DNA from 3 places in the Rhizobium hidalgonense genome. Region 3 is predicted to be linked to each of the others. Evidence: predicted binding sites of a transcription regulator. Region 3 holds the regulator's gene; each other region holds the start of a gene.
What was found. The regulator HrcA, encoded in region 3, represses chaperone genes, less so after heat shock. The targets are predictions, from matches to a motif close to GTTAGCACTCNCNNNNNGNGAGTGCTAAC.
Positions count from the first base shown of each region.

Region 1: the regulator HrcA is predicted to act here: its motif matches at 2,589-2,617, upstream of groES (co-chaperone GroES).
Region 2: the regulator HrcA is predicted to act here: its motif matches at 5,009-5,037, upstream of groES (co-chaperone GroES).

Region 1 is NZ_CP054027.1:3,472,295-3,479,770, reverse strand. It holds gene groL (chaperonin GroEL) at 524-2,164, opposite strand; gene groES (co-chaperone GroES) at 2,235-2,531, opposite strand; gene FFM81_RS16850 (TIGR01459 family HAD-type hydrolase) at 2,818-3,666, shown strand; gene FFM81_RS16845 (bifunctional riboflavin kinase/FAD synthetase) at 3,681-4,664, shown strand; gene ileS (isoleucine--tRNA ligase) at 4,953-7,476, shown strand, end outside.
Region 2 is NZ_CP054028.1:1,068,088-1,075,563, forward strand. It holds gene FFM81_RS26240 (SDR family oxidoreductase) at 1-42, opposite strand, end outside; gene FFM81_RS26245 (NAD(P)/FAD-dependent oxidoreductase) at 473-1,393, opposite strand; partial or broken gene FFM81_RS32885 (blue-light-activated histidine kinase) at 1,526-1,715, opposite strand; gene FFM81_RS26250 (sensor histidine kinase) at 2,016-3,038, shown strand; gene FFM81_RS26255 (hypothetical protein) at 3,352-3,669, shown strand; gene FFM81_RS26260 (general stress protein) at 3,697-4,290, shown strand; gene FFM81_RS26265 (hypothetical protein) at 4,331-4,537, shown strand; partial or broken gene FFM81_RS26270 (aspartate-semialdehyde dehydrogenase) at 4,647-4,905, opposite strand; gene groES (co-chaperone GroES) at 5,187-5,501, shown strand; gene groL (chaperonin GroEL) at 5,547-7,175, shown strand; gene FFM81_RS26285 (hypothetical protein) at 7,235-7,476, shown strand, end outside.
Region 3 is NZ_CP054027.1:3,954,118-3,961,593, reverse strand. It holds gene hemW (radical SAM family heme chaperone HemW) at 1-1,108, opposite strand, end outside; gene rdgB (RdgB/HAM1 family non-canonical purine NTP pyrophosphatase) at 1,118-1,762, opposite strand; gene FFM81_RS19265 (VOC family protein) at 1,763-2,188, opposite strand; gene rph (ribonuclease PH) at 2,185-2,904, opposite strand; gene hrcA (heat-inducible transcriptional repressor HrcA) at 3,031-4,119, shown strand; gene grpE (nucleotide exchange factor GrpE) at 4,228-4,860, shown strand; gene FFM81_RS19245 (nucleoside hydrolase) at 4,892-5,836, opposite strand; gene FFM81_RS19240 (Hsp20 family protein) at 6,127-6,552, shown strand; gene FFM81_RS19235 (BQ00720 family protein) at 6,600-6,857, shown strand; gene trmB (tRNA (guanine(46)-N(7))-methyltransferase TrmB) at 7,082-7,476, opposite strand, start outside.

The DNA.
Region 1 (7,476 bases), 480 kb from region 3:
GGCATGATGCCCGTGCTTTTACCGGCGATCGTTGCCGCGGCCATCAGGCCTGCGGAACGTCACGGATCGTCTTTCCGCGCCCGTCTGATGGCGAGTTATCGCCGGGCGCGTCGATGGCAGCGCGGATTTATAGGAGCTTTTAAACAAACGGCAACGGCTTTTTAAGGGGTGTTCGCATCGGCATTTGTGCTCGGATGCCGGCCTCTTCATGGTACTTCTCGAGGAAGCAGCGCCGAAACACCAATTTTGCGGGCTTTGGGAGCGGTTTCCCTGCCGGTCGAGCCGCAAATCATGCCTTCACCGGCGATTTCCCGCATATTTTTGCCGACGGAAAATACGCGACGACGCAAGCCTCGCGAAAGCTTGCGACTGGGGAACGGCAACGCCGTGCTGTTAAACGGTTGCGCGGCATAAAATAGGGCGCAACGGATCGAATCGCTTGGGGCAAAAAAGAAAAGGGCGACCCGAGGGCCGCCCTTCCTGTTCCGGATGCCGGAATGGTATCAGTGCAGGCTTTCGCCTATCACATCATGTCCATTCCGCCCATGCCGCCCATGCCGCCAGGCATGCCGGCAGGGGCATCCTTCTTCGGCAGTTCGGCAATCATGGCTTCGGTGGTGATCAGCAGCGATGCGACAGAAGCAGCGTTCTGCAGCGCGGTACGAACGACCTTGAGCGGGTCGACGATACCCATCGAGATCATGTCGCCGAATTCGGACGTCTGGGCGTTGTAGCCGTAGTTGTCTTCATTCTTGTCGAGCACCTTGCCGACAACGATCGAGGCTTCGTCGCCTGCGTTTTCAGCGATCTGACGAACGAGCGACTGCAGGGCGCGGCGAACGATGTTGATGCCGGCTTCCTGGTCGTCGTTTGCACCCTTGACGTTGATCTTCGTGGAGGAGCGGAGGAGAGCGATACCGCCGCCGGGGACGATACCTTCCTGAACGGCAGCGCGCGTCGCGTTGAGAGCGTCGTCGATGCGGTCCTTCTTTTCCTTCACTTCGACTTCCGTCGAGCCGCCGACGCGGATGACGGCAACGCCGCCGGCGAGCTTGGCAAGACGTTCCTGCAGCTTTTCGCGGTCGTAGTCGGAGGTGGTTTCTTCGATCTGGGCCTTGATCTGGGCAACACGGCCTTCGATGTCGGACTTGGCGCCCGAACCGTCGACGATCGTGGTGTTTTCCTTGGAGATCGAAACCTTCTTCGCACGGCCGAGCATGTCGAGCGTAACGCTCTCGAGCTTGATGCCGAGGTCTTCGGAGATCACGGTGCCGCCGGTCAGGATGGCGATGTCTTCGAGCATGGCCTTGCGGCGATCGCCGAAGCCCGGCGCCTTGACAGCAGCGATCTTGAGGCCGCCGCGCAGCTTGTTGACGACGAGCGTTGCAAGAGCTTCGCCTTCGACGTCTTCAGCGATGATCAGGAGCGGCTTGCCGGTCTGAACGACAGCTTCGAGAACCGGAAGCATCGACTGCAGGTTCGAGAGCTTCTTCTCGTGAAGGAGAATGAAGACGTCTTCGAGGTCGGCGATCATCTTTTCCGGGTTGGTCACGAAGTAGGGGCTGAGGTAGCCGCGGTCGAACTGCATGCCTTCGACGACTTCGAGTTCGGTTTCGGCGGTCTTGGCTTCTTCAACCGTGATGACGCCTTCATTGCCGACCTTCTGCATGGCTTCAGCAATGTCGAGACCGACCTGCTTGTCGCCGTTTGCTGAAATCGTGCCGACCTGTGCAACTTCCTCAGAGGTGGAGATCTTCTTGGCCTTGGCCTGGAGATCCTTCACGACGTCGGCAACAGCGAGGTCGATGCCGCGCTTCAGGTCCATCGGGTTCATGCCGGCTGCAACGGCCTTGTTGCCTTCGCGAACGATCGCCTGGGCAAGAACGGTTGCAGTGGTGGTGCCGTCGCCGGCGATGTCGTTGGTCTTCGAAGCGACTTCGCGGACCATCTGGGCGCCCATGTTTTCGAACTTGTCTTCGAGTTCGATTTCCTTGGCGACGGAAACGCCGTCCTTGGTGATGCGCGGAGCGCCGAAGGACTTGTCGATGATGACGTTACGGCCCTTCGGGCCGAGCGTTACCTTGACTGCATCGGCGAGAATGTCGACGCCACGCAGCATCTTTTCGCGCGCGGTACGACCAAACTTGATTTCTTTAGATGCCATGATTGAAACTCCTCAATTCGAGTGTCCGGGTTCTGGACCCGTCGGCTACGTCGGAAAGGCCAGCGGCTGATCAGCCGATGATGCCCATAATGTCGGCTTCCTTCATGATCAGAAGGTCTTCGCCGTCGATCTTGACTTCAGTGCCGGACCACTTGCCGAACAGGATGCGGTCGCCAGCCTTGACGTCGAGTGCGACGACCTTGCCGGACTCGTCACGAGCGCCGGAACCGACGGCGACGATTTCGCCTTCCTGCGGCTTTTCCTTGGCGGTATCGGGAATGATGATGCCACCCTTGGTCTTGGCTTCGGACTCAACGCGGCGAACAACGACGCGGTCGTGAAGGGGGCGGAAGTTGGTGCTTGCCATTGTCTAATCCCTCGATCGAATGACATTCGCGGGCCGGAGCGGCCCACATGGATAGATGTTAGCACTCCCTTGCGGTGAGTGCTAGCGACGAGCATTTAGGGATGGCTCCAAGAGGAGTCAATGAGAGCAATCACGAATTTTTGTGCCGGAATTGTGAAGAGGCCGGAGAAATGCGGAGATTGTTGCCGAAACCCGGTGTGCTGGGCCGGCAGCGAAGAAAATTGCCTTGCCATCGCCTTGCGCCTTTGCAATGTCACCGGTGACTGAGGCAAATCGGGAATTCGGAATGGCGAGGCGCATAGAAAACTTCTCGGAGATAACAGGTCATTATGACGTGGTGCTCTGCGATGTCTGGGGCGTTGTTCACAACGGTGTCGATCCGTTTCCAAAGGCGGCGGCTGCCCTTGAAGCGGCACGCGAGAGCGGCGTCGCTGTCGTCCTCATCACCAATTCGCCGCGCCTTTCCTGGCAGGTGGTCGAGCAGCTGCGCCAGATCGGGGTGCCCGACAGCGCCTATGACCGGATCGTCACCTCAGGCGACGTCACCCGCCGGCTGATCGCCGAAGGGCCGAAGACGGTCTTTCTGCTCGGTCCTGAGCGCGACAAGGCACTGCTCGAAGGCATTGGCGTCGAGCGCACCCCCGCGGGCGAAGCACAATCGCTCGTCTGCACCGGCTTCTTCGATGACGAGACTGAGAAGCCGGAGGATTACACCGACATGCTTCTGGATTTTCAGGCGCGCGAGGTGCCGATGATCTGCGCCAATCCCGACCTCGTCGTCGAGCGCGGCCATCGCATCATCCCCTGCGCCGGCGCCATGGCCGCCTATTACGAGCAGCTTGGTGGCAGCACCCGGATCGCCGGAAAACCGCACCGGCCGATCTATGAGGCGACGTTGGCCGCTGCCCGCGAGCTTCGCGGCGATTTCCCCATCGACCGTGTGCTGGCGATCGGCGACGGCATGCCGACCGATGTTCGCGGCGCCTTGAATTACGGCCTCGACCTTCTCTACATCAGCGGCGGTATCCACGCCAAGGAATACACCTTGAACGGCGAGACCGACGAGGCGATTCTCCACGCCTATCTCGATCGGGAAAAAGCCGCGCCGAAGTGGTGGATGCCACGCCTTGCATAAAGAGAAGCCTGCCGATGACCGTCTTCCACCGCAATGAAACCCGGGAACCCTTGCCTGCCCATCTGAAGGGCGGCGTCATTGCCATCGGCAATTTCGACGGCGTGCACCGTGGCCACCAGTCTGTGCTCAACCGCGCGCTCGAAATCTCCAGGGCGCGCGGCATCCCCGCCTTGGTGCTGACCTTCGAGCCGCATCCGCGCACGGTCTTCCGGCCTGAGACGCCGGTCTTCCGCCTGACGCCGGCGCCACTCAAAGCCCGCATCCTGGAGACGCTCGGTTTTAGCGCCGTCATCGAATATCCCTTCGACTACGAGTTCTCGCAGCGCTCGGCCGACGATTTCATCCATTCGATCCTCAAGGATTGGCTCGGCGCCTCCGAAGTCGTCACCGGCTTCGATTTCCATTTCGGCCGCGGCCGCGAGGGCGGTCCGGCCTTCCTGATGAACGCCGGCCAGACCTATGGCTTCGGCGTCACCCTGATCGATGCCTTCCGCGACGAAAACGCCTATGTCGTCTCTTCGAGCCATATCCGCGCGCTTTTGAAGGAAGGCAGCGTCAGCGAAGTCGCCGGCATGCTGGGTTATCGCTATACGGTCGAGGCCGAGGTGATCGACGGCGAAAAGCTCGGCCGCCAGCTGGGTTTTCCCACCGCCAACATGCGCCTGCCGCCGGAGGTCGAACTTGCCGCCGGCATTTATGCCGTCCGCTTCCGCCGCCAGGACGGCACGCTCCATGATGCCGTCGCCAGCTACGGCCGCCGCCCGACGGTCACGGAAAACGGCGCGCCGCTGCTCGAAACCTATCTTTTCGATTTCAGCGGCGATCTCTACGGCCAGCGCTGCGCCGTCTCCTTCTTCGGCTATCTTAGACCCGAACTGAAATTCGATGGCCTCGATCCGCTGGTCGCCCAGATCAAGCGCGACGAGGAAGAGGCGAGGGCGCTGCTGGCTGGTGTCAAGCCGCTTGGCGAACTCGATCGGAAGCTTTGTTTCTCCTGAGGTCGCGTCGGTCCCGAATTTTTCGGACGCAATCGAAAATTTCGCTCGCGCCGAGGGATCGCTTGCGGCGAATTCTTCTCTTCCTTTTCCCAGCAAAAACGCCTATGAACCGGCGCTATGACGAAATTTCGGCTGGCGATCACGATGCGAATTATCGGCCCGGCCTTCCGCGCGCGCTAAGCGGCCGGGAGGTCCGGGTTTTTGGCGCTCTCACATGAGCGCTTCCGTCACCAGCTTTTTCACGCCCGCAGCGCCCCTTTCCGGGCCGCCAGAAACGATTGTCCCGATATGACCGACACAGCCGAAAAGATCGATTATTCGAAGACCCTCTATTTGCCCGAAACCGATTTCCCGATGCGCGCCGGCCTGCCGCAGAAGGAGCCGGAGCTCGTCAAGCGCTGGCAGGAAATGGGTCTCTACAAAAAATTGCGCGCTTCGGCCGCCGGCCGCGAAAGGTTCGTGCTTCACGACGGCCCGCCCTATGCCAACGGCAACATCCATATCGGCCACGCGCTGAACAAGATCCTCAAGGACGTCATCAACCGCTCGTTCCAGATGCGCGGTTACGACGCCAATTACGTGCCCGGCTGGGATTGCCACGGACTTCCGATCGAATGGAAGATCGAGGAGAAGTATCGCGAGAAGGGCAGGAACAAGGACGAGGTTCCGGTCAACGAGTTCCGCAGAGAATGCCGTGAATTCGCCGCCGGCTGGATCAAGGTTCAGGCCGAAGAGTTCAAGCGTCTCGGCATCGAGGGCGACTTCGACAATCCCTATACGACGATGAATTTCCATGCGGAATCGCGCATTGCCGGCGAACTCCTGAAGATCGCCGCCAGCGGCCAGCTTTATCGCGGCTCCAAGCCGATCATGTGGTCGGTCGTCGAACGTACGGCGCTGGCCGAAGCCGAGGTCGAGTACCAGGACTATGAGAGCGATACGATCTGGGTGAAATTCCCAGTCGTCGAAGGTCCATCCGCGCTCAAGGACGCCTTCGTGGTGATCTGGACGACCACGCCCTGGACGATCCCCGGCAACCGCGCGGTCTCCTTCTCTGCACGTGTCTCCTACGGCCTTTACGAGGTGACGGCGGCCGAGAATGATTTTGGTCCGCGTCCCGGCGAAAGGCTGATCTTTGCCGATAAGCTCGCCGAGGAATCCTTCGCCAAGGCCAAGCTGCAATACAAGCGTTTGAGCGATGTTTCTGCGGCGGACTTCGCGGCGATGACCTGCGCCCATCCGTTCAAGGGTCTCGACGGCGGCTATGAATTCACTGTACCGCTGCTCGATGGCGACCACGTCACCGATGACGCCGGCACCGGCTTCGTGCATACCGCTCCGAGCCACGGTCGCGAAGACTTCGATGCCTGGATGTCGGCCGTCCGCACGCTGGAGGCGCGCGGCATCGAGACCAAGATCCCGTTCCCGGTCGATGACGGTGGCTTCTATACATCCGACGCCCCCGGCTTCGAAGGCGCCCGCGTCATCGACGACAACGGCAAGAAGGGCGATGCCAACGACCGCGTCATCAAGGAGCTGATCGCCCGCGGCGCGCTCTTTGCCCGCGGCCGGTTGAAGCATCAGTATCCGCACTCCTGGCGCTCGAAGAAGCCGGTCATCTTCCGCAACACGCCGCAATGGTTCGTCTATATGGACAAGACCCTTGCCGACGGCACGACGCTGCGTTCGCGCGCGCTGGGAGCGATCGACGACACCCGCTTCGTGCCCGCCGCCGGCCAGAACCGGTTGCGCGCCATGATCGAGGGCCGCCCGGACTGGGTTCTTTCCCGTCAAAGGGCATGGGGCGTACCGATCGCCGTCTTTGCCGACGATGAGGGCGAGGTCCTGGTCGATGACGCCGTCAATGCCCGCATTCTCGAAGCCTTCGAACATGAGGGCGCCGACGCCTGGTTTGCCGAAGGCGCCAAGGAGCGGTTCCTCGGCAATGACCACGACCATTCCCGCTGGACGCAGGTGATGGATATCCTCGACGTCTGGTTCGATTCTGGCTCGACGCACACCTTCACGCTCGAAGACCGCCCCGACCTGAAGTGGCCGGCCGATCTTTATCTCGAAGGGTCCGACCAGCACCGCGGCTGGTTCCATTCCTCGCTGCTGGAATCGGCTGCCACCCGCGGCCGTGCGCCTTACAACGCCGTCCTCACCCATGGTTTCACCATGGACGAGAAGGGCGAGAAGATGTCGAAGTCGAAGGGCAACGTCACCGCACCACAGGAAGTGATGAAGGATGCCGGCGCCGATATCCTGCGCCTCTGGGTGATGACCTCGGATTATGCCGACGACCTGCGCGTCGGCAAGACGATCATCCAGACCAATGTCGACGCCTATCGCAAGCTGCGCAACACCATCCGCTGGATGCTCGGCACGCTCGCCCACGACAAGGGCGAGGAGATCGCTCTTGCCGATCTGCCGGAGCTGGAGCAGCTGATGCTGCACCGGCTGGCCGAGCTCGACGATCTGGTGCGCGAGAATTACGACAGCTTCGACTTCAAGAAGATCGCCCGCGCATTGATCGATTTTGCCAATGTCGAGCTTTCGGCCTTCTATTTCGATGTCCGCAAGGATGCGCTCTATTGCGACGCGCCCTCGAGCCTGCGCCGGCGCGCCAGCCTGCACGTCATCCGCCAGATCTTCGATTGCATGGTGACCTGGCTTGCGCCGATGCTGCCCTTCACCACTGAGGAGGCCTGGCTGTCGCGCAACCCGGCCGCCGTTTCGGTGCATCTGGAGCAGTTTGCCCCTGTTGCCAAGGAATGGCGCAACGATGCCCTGGCCGAAAAATGGAAGAAGA
Region 2 (7,476 bases), on a different replicon from region 3:
GCTGCCAACCAGTCCCGTTGCGCCGATGACTAAAATTTTCATGCTTGCGGCCTTCGCGATCAAAAGCGCCTAACTTCTGCGTGCGCCAATCGTTCCGGTGTTCGCCGCTCCGTTGGCGGTCCGCCACCCTTGCTGTCCGGGGGCGGCCTCGGCGTCCGTTTCGAGCGGCGCAGCTGCGGGGTCGAAGCCCCATCCGACGTCGCCCCTGACTGTATCTGCCCGCGGACCTCAGCGGCGCTTCAACGGTTCTATTCGTCACCCCCGGCTCGCGATGGAGGTTTGCGGTTGCGGGGCCAACCATAGCCCTCCCACCTGCCAAGAAGGCGGTAAATAGTTGCACAAGCAGTCCGATAACGATGATGATGGAAGTTCCGGGACCACGGCCCCTCGGCCCCATTTATGGTCGCATCGAGGCTTCTCCAGCTAAAAAGCGGGCCTGAGGCGGGTCGAGCGGTTCCTCGGAAATGCGAGCTCAACTTTCCTGCATTTGCCGGAGGCGGTTATGCACCGCGACGGCTGCTATTTCGCCTTGGGCCATCGACACCCCAAGCTGATTCAGACCTGTGACGACGTCGCCGACCGCATATAGTCCCGGCACCCGTGTTGCCTGATGTGCATCAACTTTTATCCGACGATCTTCCTCGAGATCAGCCCCCATTTGGTTCGCCAACTCCGAGCGCGGGCGAATTCCCAATGCGGAATAGAGCACCACCCCTGTTAGGGTGGCTGAGGCATTCATGACGAGGTCAACGGTGCCTTTCTCGCGACGTACGCAGCCTGTCAACTCCTCGCGACGTAGGGCGATACCGTCAGCGATAAGGCGAGACATGGTTGCGGCGCTGAAGTCCGTTCTTTCGCCGAGCGTCACAATTGTTATCTCGCGCGAGAACGATCGGTGAAACCCGGCCTCCGAAGCGGCACCCTCTGTCGTGCCGATGATGACGACTGGTCGCCCAGCGATTTCGTAGCCATCGCAAATCGGGCAGAAGCGCAGATGTCCCGAGCGGGTGAGAAGCTCCGCGTCCTCAATCGGCGGCAGATTATCTTCAACGCCGGTCGCGACGATCACATTTTTGGCGTGTACTTGGCAGCCTGCGTAGTCAACGATGAAGCCCGCAGTAGCGTCGTTTCGCACCTGCGATACCGCCTCTGCCACGATCGCTATACCGAGGTTCTGCAGCTGCCTTCTCATGCGTCTCGACAATTCAGCACCCTCAATACCTTCGGGGAAAGCCGGATGATTTCGCGAGAGCGGAATAAGCAGCGCGCGGCTGCGACCAGAGTCGACGACGAGAACGCTGCGGTTCAACCTCCCAAGATAGAGGGCGGCTGACATCCCACCCGGCCCGGCCCCAATCACGAGGGCATCCAGCTCTGCGAGCGTGTTCGTCATCGATTGATTTCCTCTTAAAAACCCGGCACCCCCAACCTTGCCAAGGCTTCGCAGTTCCGGGAGATTCAATGCGAGTCGACAAGAGTGTTGCCGTTGGTGGAATTTTCTCTAGCTGCTCCTTCATTGGCAAAGCACGCTGGCCTGGCGTTCGTCGGCGATGCTCGCTCTAATTTCGGCGACGGCGATAGGAGATGTCGCTTGCCCCATGAAGGAGACGGATTGCGGCAGCACCTCTTCTGCGGAGTATCCCATCAGCTCTAGGACGATTTGTTTGCCAGCACGATCGCAGATCCTGAACGTGCTCAGCGATGACTATCGGCATCCTTGTTCGTTCAAATGCGATGGCTGCTAGCTCCTTCCGATCATCCAAGGCTGCTTTTGACGATGCCAAACTGATTCTCCTTGCAATTTTTTTGTTAAAAGGCTCGCGATGCTTCCACGCTTATAAGACGTCGACAAACAACGTCAGGCGCGATGCTTTGTTTCCCAGGCTGATCATCTTTTCAGCTCACATCGATCGGCCTCCGTACGGAAAGATTGCAGCTTCGATGGTAATACGGCGATGTCCGGTATAGTGTTGAGAAAGTCATCAGCTCGTGACCTGGTGGATCAGGCGTGTAACATGATCATGAACCCCTATTTCAATTCCAGTCGCGCACGAGAACGCTTTCTCGAAGCTATCCTCCAGAGTGCCATCGAATATGCGATCATCTCCGTCGATCTCGATCACAGGGTGACCACATGGAATGAAGGTGCGCGCCGGATCCTCGGATGGGACGAGGCCGAAGTCATCGGCGAGCCCATCGGCGTAATCTTTACGCCGGCGGACCGGGAGACGGGGGTACCTCTGCGAGAGATGACCGCGGCTTTGGCCGAGGGCCATGCAGATGACGAAAGATGGCACATTCGAAAGGACGGTTCGTTATTCTGGGCATCGGGCCAGTTGATGGCGCTGAGGTCGGATGACGGCGAACTCGAAGGTTTCCTGAAGATACTCAGGGATCGAACCGAGCAGCGAGAAAATGAGCAACGACAGCGCGTACTAATGCACGAGCTCTCGCATCGGATAAAGAATACTCTGTCCGTCGTTCAGGCTATTATCAGCCAGTCCTTCAGAAGCGCCATCAGCATGGAGGACGCCGAGCAGTCGATATTGGCGCGCATCAACGCCTATGCCCACGCTCATGACATTCTGCTGCAGAAGAACTGGCTGTCTGCGACAATGGACGCGATTGTCGAGGCGACCGCGAGCAATCTCGGACTTGGATCGGAACGTTTCAAAGCACGTGGTCCCACCGTCGAACTGAACCCCCAGGCTGCGTTAGCGTTTTCTCTTGTGCTGCACGAGCTTGTCACGAACGCGACGAAGTATGGGGCCCTGTCAGCGGATACCGGGGTGGTCGAAATCGAGTGGTCCCTGCGTCGAGAAGCGGGCGACAATCGCCTCGACGTGCGTTGGCGAGAGCGCGGCGGCCCGGCTGTGGAAGCTCCGAAAAGGAGGGGCTTCGGCTCCCGGCTCATCTATTCCAGCCTGTCTGCTTTCGGAAAGGTCGCTGTTGATTATGCCCCGTCGGGCCTGGTACTGAGCCTCGACGCATCGCTCCAGAGCCTGCAGGATCAAAATTGTTCCAACTCTCAGAGCTAGTTTAGTGCACAAGCCATTGGATCAGCTGCGATGAGAGCGCGATCCTAAGGGGCTTCGTTCGGTATCGGGCGGATTCGCTCTGCCCCTCGTCGCCATCCCACCGCAGCATTCACAACGCGACTTGGTTGCGCAATCTTGGCACCGCCCTCGATCCCGTCGCGTTTGCTGTGCGAGTCCGCGCGCCGGACATTCGAGTTCACTGCAAATCAGGCAAGGAAAAGCATTCGCGCTTTATTTTCGGACGGTGGAACGAAGAAGCTCATCTGGGGTTTCTAACTCGCGAATCTGATAATTCGGCACGAGAGGAAATCCCATGAAAACGTTTATTTTCGCCGCAGCGCTTCTGGGCGCTTCGGCATTGTCAGCCGTGGCCCAGACGGCGCCCGCAACGACAAGTGACGGCAAGACGCCGGCCGTCGCAACTCCTGACTCAAACAACCCGACCGCCCCGGTGGAAGGCGCCAACAGCTTCACCGAGGGTCAGGCCAAGGACCGTATTGAAAAGGCCGGCTATACTGAGGTCAAGGACCTCAAGAAGGATGACAAGGGCATCTGGATGGCGTCGGGCATGAAGGACGGCAAGGCCGTCGTGATCGCTCTCGACTACCAGGGCAACATCGTCGCCAAGTAACGCAACAAATCCTTCCGGAGAATAACCATGAGAACCGTAACTGGACTTTTTGATGATTATACCGACGCCAGTTCTGCAGTCAGCGCGCTTGAAGCCGCCGGCGTTCCTTCTAGCGACATCAGCATCGTTTCCAACAATGCCGACAACCGCCACGGCGAGCATTCGAATGCAGGCGAGGGTGCGGGCGCAGGTGCCGGCATCGGCGCAGTTGTGGGCGGCGCCGGCGGCCTTCTGACGGGCCTTGGCCTGATGGCCATTCCTGGTGTTGGCCCGGTCGTCGCAGCCGGCTGGCTGGCGGCAACCGCTGCCGGCGCTGCCGCCGGTGCGGTCGCCGGCGGTGCGACAGGCGGCATCATCGGCGCAATGACGAGTTCCGGTGTGTCTGACGAGGATGCAAATGTTTATGCTGAAGGTGTCCGCCGGGGCGGCTCGTTGGTCACTGCGAGGGTTGAGGACGCGCTTGTCCCAGAAGCAGAAGCAATCCTCAAGCGCTCCAACTGGGTCGACCCGGCTGCACGCCGTGCCGCCTACACCAAAGAGGGTTGGACCAGGTTCGACGACACGCTCGACCCCTATGGCCCGGAACAGATCGAACGCGAACGTAGTCGTTACCGCCTTTAACCTCTATGGATCCGCGCGCCCAGCGGTGGGCGCGCGTTTCATGCGGCAGACCGGCGAAATTTTCGATCTGGGTGTCACGGTCGGCGGAGCCGGTCTCGCCGGCAATGTGCCTGCCACCGTGAGCACCGCTGGTCTGCGAGCCCCCGTCAGGGAAATGCCAGAAAAAGACGTGAGGTTCGTGCAATCGGAACAATCAGCGATCTGGTTTTCAGATCATCTCTGGTGCGCGGATACCCATAGCCATTGAAATCCTCCATCGCCCCGTCGAGGCTCTTTTTTCGTCACTGCGAGCAACTCGTTTGCGCGATCCCAACTCGCTCTTTGAAAAAAAGAGACGCGAAATCCGGATTCACGTCTCAGTGCAGCTTGAACTCGCCCTTCAACGCGTGCGCCAGTCGTCCGGTCCGATCAAGATGCGAACGCACGGAACCCAGGCCCGTCAAGGCCTGCCAGTAGTTGAGGAGCTTCTGCATCTCGGGGAAATCGGGAGCCAGATCGTAATCCTGCCAGACATGAGTCTGCGGGAGGGATTGGAGGGGAATGCAATAGAGAATATGCGCGGTGATAAGGCCATAACCAGTGAGCTGACGCTCCCAGATCCGATGAATATCGCATGCTCGATCTCCGTGTCGTAGCAATCTGAAGGTGGCGCAATTTTTTGCAGCCATCAACGATTTCTCGAATGCTCGACGCCACGTTATTGTTTCCTTTCCAGTGCGGTAGCAGCCGCCAATGAAGAGTGCTAATTTTTTTGTTTTGACGTCTTGAAATCAAAAAACCGCCAAACCAAATCATCTCGCGCAGGACGCTCGACTGAGGTTTTGCACCCGCCCGGATTGGTCATCCGGTCCGGCCAGGGGAACAACGTCATCATTGTTTGTCCATCGGAGGAAAACATGTCGTTCCGACCGCTTCATGATCGCATTCTTGTCCGCCGGGTTGAGTCCGAAGAGAAAACCAAGGGCGGAATTATCATTCCCGATGCAGCCAAGGAAAAACCTCAGGAAGGCGAGGTCATCGCCGTCGGCCCGGGTGCACGCAACGACACCGGCCAGGTCCAGGCGCTCGACGTCAAGACTGGCGATCGCATCCTGTTTGGCAAATGGTCCGGCACCGAGATCAAGATCAACGGCGAGGACCTGCTGATCATGAAGGAAAGCGATGTCATGGGAATCATTGAAGCCCCGGCGGCGCAGAAGCGGGCCGCCTGAGACCGACCCATTCGTTAAGCTAGCTGCCTATTAGGAGTTAAAGAAATGGCTGCGAAAGAAGTCAAGTTCCACACCGATGCCCGTGAACGCATGCTGCGTGGGGTCGACGTGCTTGCCAACGCTGTGAAGGTGACGCTTGGCCCGAAAGGCCGCAACGTCGTTATCGACAAGTCCTTCGGCGCACCCCGCATAACGAAGGATGGGGTTTCGGTCGCCAAGGAAATCGAACTCGAAGACAAGTTCGAGAACATGGGCGCCCAGATGCTGCGCGAAGTCGCCTCCAAGACCAATGATGTCGCCGGCGACGGCACGACCACCGCGACGGTTCTCGCACAGGCGATCGTCAAGGAAGGCGCCAAGGCGGTGGCGTCGGGCATGAACCCGATGGACCTGAAGCGCGGCATCGACCTTGCTGTCGACGCTCTCGTCAAGGAACTGAAGACCAACGCGCGCAAGATTTCCAACAATTCGGAGATCGCCCAGGTCGGCATGATTTCAGCCAATGGCGACGATGAGATCGGTCGGTATCTTGCCGAGGCAATGGAAAAGGTTGGCAATGAGGGGGTCATTACGGTCGAGGAAGCCAAGACGGCCGAAACCGAGCTTGAAGTCGTCGAAGGCATGCAGTTCGACCGTGGCTATCTCAGCCCCTATTTCGTAACCAACGCCGAGAAGATGCGCGTCGAGTTCGAGGATCCTTATATTCTCATCCACGAGAAGAAGCTTTCCAACCTACAGTCGATGCTGCCGGTCCTCGAAGCTGTTGTGCAGTCCGGCAAGCCGCTCCTCATCATCGCCGAGGATGTGGAAGGCGAAGCTCTTGCGACCCTCGTCGTCAACAAGCTGCGCGGTGGCCTTAAGATCGCTGCTGTCAAGGCTCCGGGCTTCGGTGATCGCCGTAAGGCGATGCTGGAAGACATTGCCATCCTCACAGGCGGCACGGTCATCTCCGAAGACCTCGGCATCAAGCTGGAGAATGTCACGCTCAACATGCTCGGTCGCGCCAAGAAGTTTACGATCGAGAAAGAAAACACGACGATCATCGACGGCGTCGGCTCTAAATCGGAGATCGATGGCCGCGTTGCCCAGATTCGCGCGCAGATCGAGGAAACGACATCCGACTACGACCGCGAGAAGCTGCAGGAACGCCTGGCCAAGCTCGCCGGCGGCGTTGCCGTCATCCGTGTCGGCGGCTCGACTGAAGTCGAGGTAAAGGAGAAGAAGGACCGAGTCGACGACGCGCTGCATGCGACCCGGGCGGCCGTCGAGGAAGGCATTCTCCCTGGCGGCGGTGTGGCGTTGCTGCGGGCCGTCAGGGCGCTCGACAATCTCACTACGGCCAACCAGGACCAGCGTGTCGGCGTCGACATCGTCCGACGTGCGATAGAGGCCCCTGTCCGTCAGATCGCCGAAAACGCCGGCGCCGAAGGCTCCGTCATCGTCGGCAAGCTGCGCGAGAAGTCCGACTTCTCCTACGGCTGGAACGCCCAAACCGGCGAATATGGCGACCTTTATACGCAGGGCGTCATTGACCCGGCCAAGGTCGTGCGCACCGCGCTCCAGGATGCAGCATCGGTTGCCGGCCTGCTGGTGACGACGGAAGCCATGATCGCCGAAAAACCGAAAAAGGAAGCCGCTCCGGCGATCCCCACCGGTGCCGGCATGGACTTCTAAGGCAATCGACGCCGGCCCGCCCTTCCTTCAAGGGCGGGCCTCCAGCAGTGGAGGAACAAATGGTTCAAACGATCATCAAGAGGTCGCAAGTGCCGTTCGATTCCCGCGATCTCGAAATCTGCCAGCACGTCTTCGATGACCTCAGTACGATGGCGGACGTGCCTCGCAATTCTGAAGAAGCCGAACGCATCGCGGCGATCGTGGTGGAGCTTTATCGACAGGGTGTTCACAATCCCGAGCACCTGAAGACCATGGTTCAGGGCGCGCGCGGACTGCTCGAAAAGCAGCCTGCCCAGGCAGC
Region 3 (7,476 bases):
GTTCGAGCAGAAACTCTTCGCGTTTCGGGTCGAGGTCGCGGCCGGAAAGCTGCTGCCAGCGGGCAAGATCGACGCCTTCCCGCAGCCGCAGTCCCATCAGCAGCAATTCGTCGGACTGTTCCTCGTAGCCGAGCCGTTCCTCGTCGAGAATGCCATGGCCGTCGCGCTCGACCATCTCGAGCCAGGCTTCCGGCTTGCGCTCGGTCGCCGTCGCGATTTTTTCGGGGCCGCGCGTCAGCCTTCCATGCGCGCCCGGGCCGATACCGGCATAATCGCCGTAACGCCAGTAGGTCAGGTTATGCCGGCTTTCGGCGCCCGGCCGGGCGTGGTTGGAGACCTCGTAGGCCGGCATGCCCTCGCGTGCGGTGATCTCCTGCGTCGCCTCGTAGAGCACGGCCGATTGCTCGCCATCCGGCACCACCAGCTTGCCCGATTTATGCAGGCCGTAAAAGGGCGTGCCTTCCTCGATGGTCAGCTGGTAGAGGGAGAGGTGGTCGACCGCATAGGAGATCGCCTCCTTGAGTTCCTTTTCCCACTGTTCGACCGTCTGCTCCGGTCGGGCATAGATCAGGTCGAAGGACATGCGCGGAAAAATGTCACGCGCCAGCCGGATCGCCTTCAGCGCATCGGCGACGTCATGCAGCCGGCCGAGGAATTTCAGATCCCGATCGTTCAACGCCTGCACGCCGAGCGAGACGCGGTTGACGCCGGCCGCCCGGTAGCCGCGGAAGCGGTCGGCCTCGACGCTCGAAGGGTTCGCCTCCATGGTGATCTCGATGCCGGCAGGCACATGCCAGTGCCGGGCAATGCCGTCGAGAATGGCCGAGACCGTTTCCGGTTTCATCAGCGAGGGCGTGCCGCCGCCGAGGAAGACGCTGGTGACCGTCTTCGGGCCGCTGATGGCCCGGACCGCCGCCATCTCCTTCAGGAAAGCGGCCGCAAAGCGCTCCTGATCGACCGGCTGATGACGCACATGGCTGTTGAAATCGCAATAGGGACACTTCGCCGCGCAGAAGGGCCAATGCACATAGACGCCGAAGCCGGGCTCGCCGGTATCGGGCAGAAGTGCGGCGTCGCGCGAAAGGCTTGGCGTGTCGAAATTGTCCACGAACCGACCTTATGCCTCCAGGCAGGTTTCGACAAAGAGTTTGAAGGCACGGGCCCGGTGCGACAGCGCCTGCGGCTTGCCGATCGCCCAGCCGTGTTTTTCCTCGCCGCTCATCTCGCCGAAGGTGACGCCATATCCCTCGGGCTGGAAGACCGGATCGTAGCCGAAGCCCTGCGTGCCGCGCGGCGGCCAGACGACATTGCCCTCTACCTCCCCGCGGAAGAGCTCCGTGTGACCGTCCGGCCAGGCAAGGCAGAGCACGCTGACGAAACGCGCGGTGCGCTGTTCCGGCTTGGTCGCGCCGGCATCCTGCAGCGCCTTTTCCACCTTCGCCATCGCCATGTCGAAATCGCGCGTGCCGTTGGATGTCTCCGCCCAATTGGCGGTATAGACGCCGGGATCACCGCCGAGCGCGTCGACCACCAGGCCGGAATCGTCCGAAAGCGCCGGCATGCCGGCAGCATTGGCCGAGGCGACCGCCTTGATCGTCGCATTCTCCTCGAAGCTCGTGCCGGTTTCGTCAGGTTCGACGAAATTCAGCTCGGCCGCCGATTTGGCGGTGAAGCCGAGCGGGCCGATCAGTTCCTGGATCTCGCGGATCTTGCCGGCATTGTGGCTGGCGACGACGATGGTCTTCGTTTCGAGCTTGCGCATTCAGATATCCTGTTCGATGCCCCAGATTTTAGCCTCCGCGCATTCCAGGCTGTTGCCGGCGGGATCGCGGAAATAGATCGAGCGGCCGCCATTCGGCCAATGCACTTCCGATTCGATCGCAACGGCCGCCGCCCTCAGCCGCTCGGCCATGGCATCGATATTGCGGCCTGAGACCCTGAAGCAGGCATGGCCATTTCCGCTCGTGCCGTGCGGCGGCACCTGCAGCGCGTCGGGCGCGGGCGGCTTCACCGTTTCCTCGGGATTGAAAATCAGGAGAACGCCGGGGCCGCAGCGGAAGAAGACATGCCGGTTGGCAGCGCGGGTAATCTTTTCAAGCCCGAGAACGTTCTCGTAGAACGCCTCGGCCTCATCGAGATCCCGCGCATAGAGCGCCGTTTCCAGCATGCCTTCCAGCATGGAGTTCATCCCGCAATCGCCTGTTTCTGCAGGGCGACGAGCTCGCCGATGCCGTTCTTGGCAAGACCCATCAGCGAGGTGAATTCCTCTTCGGAAAACGGCGTACCTTCGGCCGTCCCCTGGATTTCGACGATCCCGCCGGCGCCGGTCATCACGAAGTTGGCGTCGGTCTCGGCCGAAGAATCCTCGAGGTAATCGAGGTCGATCACCGGCTGGCTGGCGAAAACGCCGCAGGAGATGGCGGCGACATGATCCTTCAGGACCCGGTCGACCTTGATCATGTTGCGGCTTTCCATCCATTTCAGGCAGTCGTAAAGCGCGATCCAGCCGCCGGTGATCGAGGCTGTCCGGGTGCCGCCATCCGCCTGGATGACGTCACAATCGAGAGTGATCTGCCGCTCGCCGAGCGCCTGCAGATCGACGACGGCGCGCAGCGACCGGCCGATCAGCCGCTGGATTTCCTGGGTGCGGCCACCCTGCCTGCCGGCGGCCGCCTCGCGTTTCATGCGCTCGCCGGTCGCCCGCGGCAGCATGCCGTATTCGGCCGTGACCCAGCCCTTGCCGGTATTGCGCAGCCATGGCGGCGTTTTTTCTTCGAGACTCGCAGTGCAAAGCACATGCGTATCGCCAAACTTCACCAGGCAGGAGCCTTCCGCATGCTTGGAAAAATTGCGCTCGAACGAAACCTTGCGCATCTGGTCGATTTTTCTGCCTGAAGGCCGCATTCTTATCTCCTGGGGTTTGTTGACCGCTTCTACGATTGGCGGCGCTCATTTGCAAATTCCCTTTTGCCACGGGTGCAAGTTTGACTTAACTTTGGGCAGTATCATCAGCGCGGGTTCGAGAGGTTCATGGGCATCAGGTCGACATCGGTTTCGGATGCCGTTGCTGCGCTCGACGAGCGCTCCAGGGAAATTTTTCGCCGCATCGTCGAAGGCTATCTGGAGAGCGGCGAGCCGCTCGGTTCGCGCAATCTGTCCCGCCTGCTGCCGATGTCGCTGTCGCCGGCCTCGGTGCGCAACGTCATGAGCGATCTCGAAGATCTCGGCCTGATCTATTCGCCGCATATTAGCGCCGGCCGGCTGCCCACCCAGATCGGCCTGCGATTCTTCGTCGATGCCTTCATGCAGGTCGGCGACCTCTCGGCCGAGGACCGCGCCAGCATCGACCGTCAGGTGCGGGCCGAAAGCGGCGGCAATCCGGTGGAATCGATGATGAACGAGGCGAGCCGCATGCTGTCGGGCATTTCGCGCGGCGCCGGCCTGGTCATCACCTCGAAAAGCGATCCGGTGCTCAAACATGTCGAGTTCATCCGGCTGGAACCGACAAAGGCGCTGGCCGTGCTCGTCGGGGATCACGATCAGGTGGAGAACCGCATCATCGAGCTGCCGGCGGGCGTCACCTCCTCGCAGCTGGCGGAGGCGGCGAATTTTCTCAATGCCCACATGTCCGGCCAGACCCTGCCGGAGCTGCGCAAACAATTAAGCCAGCTGAAGGATAACGTCCGGCACGAACTCGATGCCCTGTCGCGGGATCTCGTCGAGCGCGGCATCGCCGTCTGGGCCGGCAGCCCGGACGAGGGCAAGCCGGCGCAGCTGATCATCCGCGGCCGCGCCAACCTGCTCGAAGGTCTCGCCGGCGCCGAGGATCTCGACCGGCTCCGCCTGCTGTTCGACGATCTCGAAAAGAAGGACAGCCTGATCGAGATCCTCAATCTCGCCGAAACCGGTTCGGGCGTGCGCATCTTCATCGGCTCGGAAAACAAGCTGTTCTCGCTCTCCGGCTCGTCGCTCATCGTCGCGCCCTATCGTGACGATGACGATCGCATCGTCGGCGCCGTCGGCGTCATTGGCCCGACGCGGCTCAATTATTCCCGCATCGTGCCGATGGTGGACTATACCGCCCAGCTCGTTTCCCGGCTTTCGCGCAATCCGCTTTGACAGTTTGACGAAGACGGCGGAATTTTCGCTTCTTTGTCACGCAGACTTGATTTTTTTCGGTCAAACCTCGATATCGGGCGCATCTGAAGACACCAACCGGAGACCGTCATGACCGATGACACGACGAAAAACGGACCTGACGCAACTGCGGCCGATGCCGCAGCCGACGCTGCCGCCTACGTCGAGAACGATATTGCGCAGGAAGAGGCCTCGCAGCCGGACCCGCTCGAGCTTCTGAAAGCCGAAAACGGCGAGCTGCGCGACCGCTATCTGCGCCTAGCCGCCGAGATGGACAATCTGCGCCGGCGCACCGAGCGCGAGGTGAAGGATGCCAAGTCCTATTCCGTCGCCGGTTTTGCGCGTGACATGCTCGCCGTCTCGGACAATCTGCGCCGGGCGCTGGATGCGATCCCTCCGGAGGCCAAGGATGCGGCCGATGCCGGCCTGACCACCCTGATCGAGGGTGTCGAGATGACCGAGCGCGCCATGCTGTCGGCGCTCGAGCGCCACGGCGTTCGCAAGCTTGAGCCGATCGGCCAGAAGTTCGACCCGAATTTCCATCAGGCGATGTTCGAGGTGCCGAACCCCGAGGTGCCGAACAACACGGTCGTCCAGGTCGTACAGGCAGGTTTTTCCATCGGCGAGCGCGTGCTGCGCCCGGCCATGGTCGGCGTCGCCAAGGGCGGCCCGAAGGCGGCCGAAGCCGAAACCAATTCCGTCTTTGACGAGAAGGACGCCTGAGACCATTTCCCTTTGTTGAAGGACGCCGAAATCAGATGCGGGCGAAACGTTCGATCAAAAGATCGAAGAAGCCGTCCGCATCGACATGGCGCATGACTTTTGCATTGCGCTTGCGCTCGGTGACGTACCACCAGTCGACGACCGTCATGCCGGCGGTGAGTTCGGAGCCGACCTCGATCTCGACATTGCAGTCCCGGCCATTGAAAAGCTCCGGCTTCAGCAGGTAGGCGATCACGGTCGGGTCATGCAACGGCCCGCCGTCCGAGCCGTATTTCTCGATATCGAAGCGCTCGAAGAATTCCAGCATCTCGACCATCGCCTTAACAGGCGCCGTACCGATCTCGGCCATGCGCTTTACCCGGTCTTTGCGGGTCAGCAATTGGTGCGTCACATCAAGCGGCATCATCACGATCGGCACGCCTGAGCGGAAGACGATATCGGCGGCCTCGGGATCGACATAAATATTGAATTCGGCCGCTGGCGTGATGTTGCCGCCCTCGAAGAAGCCACCGCCCATCATCACCAATTCGCGGATGCGCGGGGCAATGTCGGGGGCCTTTTGCAAGGCCATGCCGATATTGGTGAGCGGTCCGAGCGTGCAGAGCGTCACCGTGCCCTCAGGCTCGCGGCGCAGCGTCTCGATGATGAAGTCGACGGAATGGCCGGGCTGCAGCGCCATCGTCGGTTCGGCGAGGTCAGGACCGTCGAGACCGGTCTTGCCGTGCACATGTTCGGCGGTCACCAGCTTGCGGGCGATCGGCCTGTCTGCGCCGGCGAAAACCTTGGTCTCGGGCCGGCCGCAGAGCTCGCAGACGATGCGCGCATTGCGACTGGTAAGCGAAAGCGGCACGTTGCCGGCAACCGTGGTGATCCCCAGCACCTCAAGCTCGTCGGGGCTGCCGAACGCCAGCATGATGGCGGCCGCGTCGTCCTGGCCGGGATCCGTGTCGATGATGATCTTTCTCACGCTTGTCATTCGATCGTCCCATCCCTCGCTATGCCGGTTGTCTCGGCATGCAGCATTTATTCATTTCCCGTCACAAATCAGCACATTTCGCGCCGGCACGTTTTGATGCGAGGCAGCCAGCTCTTTGTCAAGCAAGGACGCCAGCGGCCATCTTAAAATCGAGAAGGCTGAAATCGATCAGGCGGCGCCAACCGGCCGCCTGTGCCTTGCAGCGCCGGGTTGCTGTCCCCATATTAGCGGCATCCGGATGCTGCGCTTAAGGTCCGGGATGGTCGCTTGCATCAAGGACTTGAAAAAAGATGAGCCGCATTACCCCTTTCGCCAGCCCGCTGCTTCTGGGCTTCGATGCCATGGAAAAGACACTGGAGCGCATTTCCAAGGCGAGCGACGGATATCCCCCCTATAATATCGAACGCATCGGCGCCGATAGCGGCGCGCCGGAACGTCTGCGCATCACGCTGGCTGTGGCCGGTTTCGGCGAGGAGGAACTCGATGTTTCCATCGAGGAGAACCAGCTTCTGATTCGCGGCCGTCAGGTGGAACAGGGGGAACGGGACTATCTCTATCGCGGCATCGCCGCCCGCCAGTTCCAGCGCACCTTCGTTCTTGCCGACGGCATGCAGGTGTTGGGAGCCGGTCTGAAGAACGGTCTGCTCTCCGTCGATCTAATTCGTCCGGAACCCGCGCGCATGGTCAAGAAAATTAACATTTCGGTTTCACAGTAGCACAACGGTTTGTCGAACCGTTGGTCCCTTCTTCCGGAGGAACAGGAATGTTGATGAAAGAAGCCACGTCTCACTTGACCAAATCCGAGCTTGCCCACATCGGCAGCGGCGAGGTCGCCTATATCAGAAAGATGCGCACCGAAGAGGTCGCCAAGTGTTTTCCAGAGGCGCCGGATATCGATCCGAACGTCGATCTCTGGGCACTCTTCGGCGCCGACGGCACGCCGATCCTCTTGACGGACAACCGCTCCAGCACCTTCTTCAAGGCTGCCGAGGACGAACTGAAGACGGTCAGTCTGCACTGACCGTTCAATAGTGCCTGTCGCGTTTCACCGCTCTTGCGGTGCGTGGTCGTTGTAGCCGATTAGCGGTGCTCGCGACGGATGTCGCGACATATCGCCTTACAGGACTATGAAAAACGAAATGCCATCAGGCATTTGCAGCGATGCTGCTTCGGGATAAACTGATCGTCGTTAGTGCCGCACGGCACGGCTTCACGATCGTCCTTCAACAGCTTCCAGCGCCGGATTCAGATCTTCCGGAACGTCAGGTAGGCTGACGACCGGCCCTCACGCCGGGCCTTGGCCTCGTAACGCGTGCTCGGCCAGCCCTCGTAAGGCGTCAGCCAGTCCGCTGCATTATCGGCCATCCAGTCGAAGCCGCTATGGTCGCCGCATTTGAGCAGCGTCCAGTTGACATAGGTGTCGATGTCGGAGGCGAAGCAGAACAGGCCGCCGGGCTTCAGCACGCGATGAAAGCGGTCGAGATTGGTCTTCGAAACGAAGCGGCGTTTCCAGTGCTTCCGCTTCGGCCAGGGGTCGGGATAGAGCAGGTCGATCTGATCGAGCGAAGCGTCCGGCAGCCAGTCGAGCAGTTGCGTCGCGTCGTCGTTATAGACGCGGATATTGCGTGCTCCGGTCTCAC